Regions from separate parts of the Chitinimonas sp. JJ19 genome, predicted to be linked through region 2. Evidence: predicted binding sites of a transcription regulator. Region 2 holds the regulator's gene; the other holds the start of a gene.

Region 1 (4,915 bases), on a different contig from region 2:
GATACCGTGGTGGAAACCTGGTTGTACCTGGCCAAGGAGCTGGGTAGCGGGGCTGCCGCCTGAAATCGGGCCAGCAGCTTGCAATCAGCAGTCAGCAAGTAGAACAAGGCGCCTAGGGCGCCTTGTTCTTTTTGAGCGCACGGGCCAGACCCGGCGTAGTGGCATTTGGCTGCTGCCTGCTCAGAATATCTCCTGTGAAAACGGTATGCGCCGTGGCAGGCACTTGGCCTTGAGTTCGGTGGCAAAGGGCGTTGGGCCGCAAAAGAACATCCGCGGTGGGTGGCTGGGATGAGCCAGCAGTATGGCGTCCAGCTCTTGTTCCCAATCGGGACGGCCCCAGAGGAGGGGATAGCGGCAATCCGTCAGCGCGTCGCGCCCATGCCGCAGGTGGTAGTGCTCGCTGGCCAGTTGCAAGGCCAGATCGCCCAGGTCACGCTGTACGGCGCTGCAGAACAGCTTAATGCTGACCCAGCTGGCGGCGGGGCTGTCTGCCAGTTCATCCAGCAATGGCCTGATCCAGGCTATGGCGTCGGGCGTACGGCATATCCAGTAGACATAGACGTGCTGCTTCACCGGTCGCAAGCCTGCTTGCGACTGCAGGGTGATATGGCGCAGCAGTGAGGCAAACGGCGTGATGCCTATGCCGCCTGCTACCAGTATGGTGACATCGTGACGCATGGCGATGGCGCTGGGGGCGGAGTAGGGGCCATCCAGCTCTGCCGGCATGGGCAGGGTGGCGCCACCCGTCTGGCGTGCCAGTGCATGCAGCTGCCCAGTCCATAAGCCGGCATTGCGTATGTGCAGGGTCAGCTTGTCCTGGCCTGGGGCAGAGGAGAGGGTAAAGGGATGCCATTGTTGACGGTCTATCTCAGGCAGGCGCAGATAAACATAATCTCCGGCACGGAACTGAAAGCCGCTGGGGCGTTGCAATTGCAGGATGGTGATCTGTTCGGCAGCTGATTCCATGCCGACCACGCACGAGAGCTTGGACTTGCGCTTGGCCTGGAATAGGAGATTGATGCCGAATAGCAGGCCGGGCAGCAGAAACCATAGCCAGAACTGCGGGCTATGCCACAGCATGAGGCCGAACCAGGCCCAATACAGCTTGTGGCTGAACTTGAACCAGGTGTAACGGCCTGGCTTGCGATAGAAGCGCTGCCTACCCAGGCCGGCCATGATGGCAATGACCACCAGCAAGATGACGCCCGTGATGCCCAGCGCGGTCTGCCAAAGAAAGGCGGACAGGGAATTCCCCAGCACTGCCTGATGGGCCAGTTGCCCGGCAATATGGATCAAACTGAAGACCAGCAGCGAAACGCCGACCAGCTTGTGCAGGCTGCGCAGGGCGCCATAAGGCATCAGGATATGGGGTAGACGCCGATGCAAGGTGGTGGTCAGGCTACGTAGCATGGGCAGGCAGATCAATGCCGTGCCCAGATTGACACACCCTGCTGCCCCGCGCGCCAGTTGTATGGCAAGGTCGGCGCCGGCAGCACGGTAGCTTTGCGCCTGCAGGACGAAGACCACCAGGCATAGCAGCAAATACCCGGCCGACCAGAACAGCAGCTGGCGCTGCTGCGGGGCACCCAGCCATTGCTGCACGGTACTGGCTTCGGTGCGGCGGCGCAGCTTGCCCAGCCAGTTCACCTGCTTGCTGTTCAATTGTCCCGGCAGGGTATGCAGGGCGCGGAAGCGCAGGCTGAAATCCTTTGCATCCAGTTCGGCTTGGGCCACGGTGCCGGTATCGGGTTGGTAGAAGCTATAGGTCAGCCGCCGGCATACCAGCTTGCGCCGCTCGGGTTCCAGCATGCTTAGGGTGCTGAACAGCAGTTTGCTGAACTGGCGCTGGGTCAATGCCGCAGCGCTGCCTCTCAAGGCCAGGAACGCTGCGGCCTCCTTGTCGTCCAGCAGCTCGCTATCGAGCAAGGTAATGAAATGCGCCAGGCGCTCTGGTGGCAGCACGGTGGCACCTGCGCCGGCCAGGCCTTCGAACAGCACGCGGCCTATATAGCTGGAACGAATACCACTGATCTCTTTGAACTGCTGGTAGTTGATATGCCTGCGCCGCCGCAGTGCCGCCTGTGCCAGCCGGTACGTGCGTGGGCCATAGGCCGCCTGGTTGTCCGGGTCGTCGTTCAGTGCCTGCAGGACGGGGATGCTGATGCTGCTCATGCCGGTAAATGCCAATAAAACTCAATGACTTATTTTCACATATGCAATGTGCATAGAGCGTTAAGCGTACCGACAAGCAAGTTCTTGCTGGGCTTAAACACGGCTGTATGCCACCGCCGGCAAGGTCTTCTTAGCCGCCAGGTTTTTATGGGCAGTGGATAGGTAAATTAGATTTTCTGCATTTACGGCTCAAGTATCGTGCCGGGCTGACGATATCCAGTTCGCAAGTGCAGGCAGTGGCCGGGCGGCAAGGGATGTTCCGCTTCAGCCCAGCAGCAATGAGCTAAATCGACTTTCGCTAAAGTTTTCCCAGCGCAGGCCGATAAGTGAGTCAGGATTCAGCGCTGCGAGGGTTCCGCGGGCCTGAAGAAAACGCAACCTCCCATGGAGATAGACGACCATGCAAACGATCAACACCAACATTCCCTCGCTGAATGCGCAGCGCAATCTGGGCAATACGGCGAATACGCTCAACACCTCCTTGCAGCGCCTGTCTTCAGGTTTGCGCATCAACAGCGCCAAGGATGATGCTGCCGGCCTCGCGATTTCCGAGCGCTTCAGCTCGCAGATTCGTGGTATGGATCAGGCCCGCCGCAATGCCAACGACGGTGTGTCGCTGGCGCAGACCGGTGAAGGCGCCCTGCAGCAGATGGGCGATATCCTGCAGCGTATCCGTGAACTGGCTGTGCAGTCGGCCAACGCCACTAACAGCTCGTCCGACCGTCAGGCACTGAATTCCGAAGTGAACGAGCTGGTTGCCGAACTGGACCGCTTCGCCACCACGACCGAGTTCAACGGCCTCAAGATGTTCGACGGTTCCTTCTCGTCTTCCATCTTCCAGGTCGGCGCAAACGCCAACCAGAACATTACGGCGACCACCCGTAACCTGCGTACCGACCAATACGGTACCTACCAGGTTGGTAACAGCATCCGCGCTTCGGGTTCGGACAAGGTGGCGGCTTACGATCTTTCCGGTACGGGCCATATCTCGGGCGGTACGGTGCTGACTGCCGGTACTTTCGAGCTGCGCGGTTTTGCTGGTGCGGCCACCATCTCGGGTGTGACGGGTGATACCGCTGCCTCGCTGGCCACCAAGATCAACGCGGTGACCGACAGCACGGGCGTGACGGCAACCGCCAAGACCACAGCGAGCTTCAAGTTCAGCGGCGACACCGCCGGCTCGGGTGCCTACTCGCTGGAAGTGCTGGGTAACCAGGCCAAGGAGCAGGTCGCTTCGGTCAGCTTCACCATCTCCAAGAATGAGAACGGTACGCTGAACCTGCAGGAGGCTGTTACCGCCTTCAACGACAAGTCCTCGCTGACCGGTATTACTGCCAAGTTGTCGGATAGCCGTGAAGAACTGGTGCTGGAAAACGCAACCGGTGGCAACATCACCGTGAAGCTGACTTCGCTGTCTGCGTCACAGGTCATCAGCGGTGGTTACATCTCCAGCGGCGGCACCTTCGTGGCCGATGGTGAAGTGATCGATACGGCAGAAGACGCCCGTACCTACGGTGGTCAGCTGACCTTGAACTCTACCTCGTCCTTCTCGGTCGAATCGGATGCGACGCTGGAACTGAACCTCGGTGCCCTTGACGACGACGATACTCAGGGCTTGCAAGCCAGCACGGTGCTAGCTTCGGAGCTGGAGGAAGTGTCGGAGATCAACATCTCCACCGTTGAAGGTGCCACCCAGGCCTTGCGTACGGTAGACGGTGCGATTGCTGCGATCACGGCTCAACGTGCCAAGTTCGGTGCCTTGCAGTCCCGCTTCGAAGCGACCATCTCGAACCTGCAAACCTCGTCGGAGAACCTCTCTGCCGCCCGTAGCCGGATTCGCGATGCAGACTTCGCCTCGGAAACTGCCAACCTGACCAAGGCGCAGATTCTGCAACAGGCTGGTACTGCGATGCTGGCACAGGCCAACGCGCTGCCTCAGCAGGTGTTGAGCCTCTTGAACGGCTAAACTAAGCTTTAGTGCTTAGCCTGTGAGTGCCCCGCCAGGCTTTATGCCTAGCGGGGCGTTTGCCCAAGGAGCGATTCATCATGCAAATCCAGACACTGAGTTCAGCCACCACCCTGATGGGTGGCACCAGCACCGCCGATGCCCCTGTGGCCCGCAACCAGTACGCTGCCTCTGCGGGGCAAGCAGTAGAGGCGGTACGCGTCAGCGCAGATGCAGTCCAGGCTGTGCGCGCCAGCATAGACCCGGAAGACGTCAAGAACGCGGTAGAGAATCTGAACAAGACCTCGGCCGTATTCAACAACTCCTTGCAGTTCTCCATCGACGATTCGACCAAGCTGACGGTGGTCAAGTTGATCGACAAGGAGTCGGAAGAGGTGGTTCGCCAGATTCCTACCGAGGAAGTCCTGGCAATCGCCAAAGCCATCGACAAGCTGCAGGGCTTGCTGATCAAGGAAAAAGCCTGAGGGTGATTTCACCCTCAGGGCATTGCTAAATCAGGCTTGAATATTGCTTTAAGCCTGGTTCAGCAATCAGTCGTGTAAGGAGTTTGCCATGGCCATCACCACGTCGGGCGTAGGATCTGGTCTTGATATCAACGGTCTGATCACCCAACTGATGACTGCCGAGCGTATGCCTGAAAAGCAGATGGCGCTCAAGAAGGCAGAGTTCGAGGCCAAGCTGACGGCCCTGGGCTCGGTCAAGAGCGCGCTATCGACCTTTCAGGGGACGGTGGCCGGGCTGACTTCCACCAGCCAGTTCCGCAAGATGAGCGCAACG
Region 2 (4,915 bases):
CGCAACAAGGTGCCAGTCCGCGTAGCCTGGCCAGGGCTGGAGTTAACGATAGATGGCGATCATGCGCTCGCCGTTGGCATCCACGGCGGCGCGATACATGCCTTCGCAGTTGAAGGGCAGGGCCACATGGCCTTCCCAATCCACCGCAATCAGGCCACCACTGCCGCCCAGCTCCAGCAACTGGCCGTACACCACTTCGTCGCAGGCGTCGCCCAGCGGCTGGCCCATATAGCGCACCCGGCTGGCGACTTCGTGGGCGGCGCAGCAGCGTATGAAGCTTTCGCCGTGGCCGGTGCCCGATACCGCTACCAGGTCGTCTGCCCAGGTGCCAGCGCCGATGACCGGGGTATCGCCGATGCGGCCTGCCATCTTGGCGGTGCGGCCACCAGTAGAGGTGGCTGCCGCCAGGCGGCCAGCGGTGTCCAGCGCTACGGCACCCACTGTGCCGTGCTTCACCTGCTCGCTTACTTCGGCATCGCTACCACCCGCCCTGAGCCGGGCCAGCTCGGACTGCAGGGCTTCCCAGCGCTTGCTGGTGTGGAAGTATTCAGGGGCAGCCTGGGGCAGACCCATCTTTGCTGCGAAGGCATCGGCAGCCTCGAAGCCCAGTGTGACATGGGGGGTATGGGCCATGACCAGGCGAGCAAGCTGTACTGGATTGCGGGTGCGCCTGACGCCGGTGACGCTGCCGGCTGTGCGGAACGTGCCGTCCATGATGGCGGCTTCCATCTCGATAAAGCCCTGATCATTGAACACCGCGCCACGGCCGGCGTTGAACAGGGGATTGTCTTCGAGGGCGATGACGGATGCCTGTACGGCATCCAGGGCTGCGCCACCCGCGTGCAGGATGCTCAGGCCACTATCAAGCGCGGCGCTGAGGCCGGCTATCAGCTCGGCTTCCAGTTCAGGTGTCAGGTCGGCGGCGCGTATGGTGCCGGCGCCGCCGTGTAGGGCGAGGGCTATGGGCATGGCAGGGGCGGTTATTCCAGAAAGCGCTTCTGCCAGCCTTGGTAGAGCCGGTAGGCATGGTCCTTCATGCTCTCTGGGGTGTCGAAATTGCGGGGGTCTATGGGTTCAAATACATGGTAGTCGGCCCGGGGATTGGGCGACGTGGCGATTTGCCAGAGTTTCGACAAAAGGTGCTGGTCGGCCCATTCGAAGGCCTCCTGGGCTTGGTAGTGCAGAAACACCGGTACGATGGGTGTGCCGCTCTCAAAGCTGGCGATAAAGGCGCCGCTGAAAAAGCGCCCACCCAGGCGCCGGCCCTTGCAGCCACCTTCGGGATAGAGCGCCAGGCAACTACCGCTGCGGGCGGCATCAATCAGCGCTTGGGTAGCAGCTTTGCGCGAATCGGACGATTCCCGTTTGACAAACAAGGTGCCTGCGCCAACGGCAACTCTGCCCACTATCCACCAATCGGCCACCTCAGCCTTGGCCAAGGAGCGGACAGGAAACAGGGCCGGGATGCCGATATCCTCAAAGGCGGAAGGGTGATTGGCAATCAGCACATAGTGCTGGGGCAGTTGACCACGGTAATGCTGGTGTAAACGCAGCTCTACCCCCAGGGCGCGGACAAAGGCGCGGCACCAGGCATGGAAGAACGGTGGATAGATGCGCCGGATAAGACCGTGCGGCAGTTGTGCCAGCAACAGCAGCACGGGGGTATAGAAGACGAAATCCAATATGGCCAGTACGCGCCAGAGCAGGCGCAACAGGGCGATCATGACGCAGCCAGCCGTGTGGCCAGCCAGCCTGGGCCTGGACCAGGTGTGCAACTGGCAGGCCTAGGCGCGCTCGCCAAGCGGGCGAGCTGGGCCTTACGGCGGGGCGGGAGGCAGGGCCGCCGCACGGCTTAGACCAGGAAGCCGCGCAGCTTGCTCTCGATAATGCGCGGGTTCTCGCCATGGGCGATGGCAACCAGGCCTTCGGTGACCAGTTCGCGCCGCTTGACCTCGCTGGCGATCACCTGCTTGAGCTTATTGCCTATGGGCAGGAAGAACAGGTTGGCCGAACCCACGCCGTATATGGTGGCGACAAAGGCAACCGCGATGCCTGAACCCAGCTTGGCGGGGTCGGTCAGGTTCTCCATGACATGGATCAGGCCCATGACGGCGCCCAGAATGCCTATGGTGGGTGCATAGCCGCCGGCCGATTCCCAGATCTTGGCAGCAGCGCGGTGTTTTTCTTCGTAGGCAGTGATTTCCAGTTCCATGGTATGCCGTATGGCCTCGGGCTCCGCACCGTCGACCAGCATTTGCAAGGCACGCTTGATAAAGGGATCCTTCTCGTTCATCAAGGGGGTCTCAAGTGCCAGCAGGCCGCCTCGGCGGGCGGTGTTGCTCCAGGACACCATGGACTTGACCCAGGGTTCCAGTTCTACCAAGGGTGGTGCCACGACCCAGCGCAGCATCTTGACACCACCGATAAAGCTGGCGGCGTTGCTTTGCAGCAGTACCGCACCCATGGTGCCACCCATGACGATCAACAGGGCGGTGACCTGCAGCAGCGAAGAAATCTGGCCGCCCTCCAGCACCTGTCCGCCAACGATGGCCGCAATGCCGAGGAGGATACCGATTATGCTCAGTCTATCCATGTGTACGGGTAATCTCTGTGTGATCTGGTTTGCTGCCGTTTATAGCAGATTGCGCCTTGCTTGGTGACGCCATGCTTACTTCTGTGTCCAATCGCGCAGCTTGACACGCAAACGGGCGACGGCCTGGCTGTGCAACTGGCAGACGCGTGATTCGGAGACATTCAGTACGGCGCCGATTTCCTTGAGGTTCAGCTCCTGCTCATAGTAGAGGGCCATGACCATTTTCTCCCGCTCTGGCAGGCTGGCTATGCCATCGATCAGCACCTGCCGGAAGGCGTTGTCATCTATCTCATTCAGCGGGTCGGACTTGTGGTCTGCCGCCATGGCGTCCAGCGCACTGCGGCTGTCGTCTTCGCTGTCGTGGTCGTCGTAATAGATCAGCTGGTGGCCCCGGCAATCGGCCAGCAGTTCCTGGTAGTCTGCCAGGGGCAGGTTCATGGCATCTGCCACTTCAGACTCATTGGCGGCACGCCCAAGCTTGTGCTCCAGCTTGACCAGCGCGGCCTCGATATCGCGCATGGAGCGGCGCAGCTGCCTTGGCAGCCAGTCGGCCTCGCGCAGTTCGTCCAGCATGGCGCCACGTATGCGCTGGGTGGCATAGGTCTCGAACAACACCCCTGCGGTTGGGTCGAAGTTACGGGCAGCATCCATCAGGCCGATCAGTCCGGCCTGTATCAGGTCATCCACTTCCACGCTGGCTGGCAGCCTGGCAACCAGGTGGTAGGCCAGTTTTTTGACCAGCGGGGCAAAGTTGTTGACGCGCTCTTCCACCGGATCGGTGGCGTGTTTCTGATATGCACCTATGGCGCGGGACGTGGGCATGCTCGACATCAGGTGGGAGGGTATGGCTTCTTTATGCGCCACGCTGGCCGGTTTGCCAATGTGGCAATCCAAGATTAACAGCTGACGTGCGCTTTGTTGAATTATATGGAGCAGCCGGCTGGCACCTCATGGGCTCCAGGCCCAGCGCCGGCTTTGCTGGCGCGGGTGCCTTTGGAACGAAACTTACGACAAGCCTGGGAGGCTGGCAACCGGCTTGGCGTGCGCGGTGTGGCGGTCCATGTGCAAGTCATTGAGGTGCTTGATGATGGCGGTGTGCGCTGGTGGCACGGCCTATCTACCAATCCGGCCGTGGCAACATGGTTTTGCGGGGTGTGCTAGCGCAGGCTGCTCAGACGGCGGCTGACATCCAGTGCGCGGTAGAGCAGGTTCTCCCTATCGGCACTGCCCGGTTTGCGGGGCCAGCGCCGCATGGCGGCGGCTAGCTGGGCGAAGGCGATGCTGGCTTCGCTTTGCGGGAAGGCATGGGCTACCGGTTGGCCCAGCTTGTCGGCACGAGCCAGTTGTTCGTCCTCGGGGACAAAGCCGACCAGCTTCATCTTGACATCCAGATAGCGGCCAGCGACTTCCTTGACCCGCTTGAACAGGGCCATGGCGGTGTCCAGCGTACGTACCCGGTTGGCCAGCAGGCGGAAATCACGGCGCCCATACTCGGTATGCAAGCGCTTGATGGCGGCATAGGCCGCCGTGATCGACTCACCCGAGGGGGTGATGACGACGATGACCTCGTCCGCCGACAAGGCCAGGCCAGGCGCGTTGTCGTCGGCAACCGGGCGGGCATCTACCAGCACCCAGTCTATGCGGGCGACCAGGGAGTCGTATTCGTCGGCCAATTGATTGGCGCGGCCGGGGGGCAGGTGGCCTGCCAGGGGGGCGGACAGCTTGATGGGCATCAGCTCGAAACCGGGAGCGGAAAGCAGCAGTTCATCCAGCCGGACTTCGCGCCCGGCGGCATGCTCGAAGGCATAGCGCTGGCGCAGTTGCAGGCGGTTGATGGCATTGTGCCGGCTATCGTCCTCGTCCAGCAGCAGGACGCGCATATCCTGTGCCGATATCGCGGCAGCCAGATTGAGCGCCAGCGTGGTTACACCCGTGCCGCTGCCACCGGTAAGGGCCACCGCCCGACCACCGGGCCCGCCTACCAGCTTGCGTAAGCTGGCTGCCTGGTCGGCTGCTACCGTGGTAACGATATTGTTGAGCCTATCCATGGCACATCAGGCGGCGGCTTCTCGCCAGGAAAAGTCCAGCGACGGTTGCTGCGCCCCCAGAAACAGCGGGTACTCCTCGTTCTTGAGCCGGTAAGCCGGGGCTTCGGGCGGCGTCTTGAAGACCCTGTCTACCAGATATAGGCCACTGGCCACGTGCAGGTCTTCAGGCACCCGTTGGCCATTGGTAATGTAGTAAAGCGGCAGCTTGTAACGCACGATGACATCCAGGCCGCTGCCTAGCGAAAAGGCCTCGTCGGTCTTGGTAAAGATGCAG

The links. Region 2 encodes FliA, which starts transcription of late flagellar genes. Its sites were predicted from a motif close to GCTAAAGNTNNNNNNNNNNCNGCCGATAAT; they were not measured.
Region 1: a site for FliA is predicted at 2,470-2,499, ahead of V7714_RS05180 (flagellin N-terminal helical domain-containing protein). Genes of this name have one in related genera too.

Annotation. Positions count from the first base shown of each region.
Region 1 is NZ_JBAMDD010000003.1:150,331-155,245, forward strand. It holds gene ppsA (phosphoenolpyruvate synthase) at 1-63, shown strand, start outside; gene V7714_RS05175 (NADPH oxidase family protein) at 181-2,172, opposite strand; gene V7714_RS05180 (flagellin N-terminal helical domain-containing protein) at 2,573-4,138, shown strand; gene V7714_RS05185 (flagellar protein FlaG) at 4,219-4,602, shown strand; gene fliD (flagellar filament capping protein FliD) at 4,691-4,915, shown strand, end outside.
Region 2 is NZ_JBAMDD010000016.1:81,383-86,297, forward strand. It holds gene V7714_RS17365 (isoaspartyl peptidase/L-asparaginase family protein) at 43-969, opposite strand; gene V7714_RS17370 (lysophospholipid acyltransferase family protein) at 981-1,724, opposite strand; gene V7714_RS17375 (flagellar motor protein) at 1,853-2,593, opposite strand; gene V7714_RS17380 (RNA polymerase sigma factor FliA) at 2,669-3,415, opposite strand; gene V7714_RS17385 (MinD/ParA family ATP-binding protein) at 3,751-4,641, opposite strand; gene flhF (flagellar biosynthesis protein FlhF) at 4,648-4,915, opposite strand, start outside.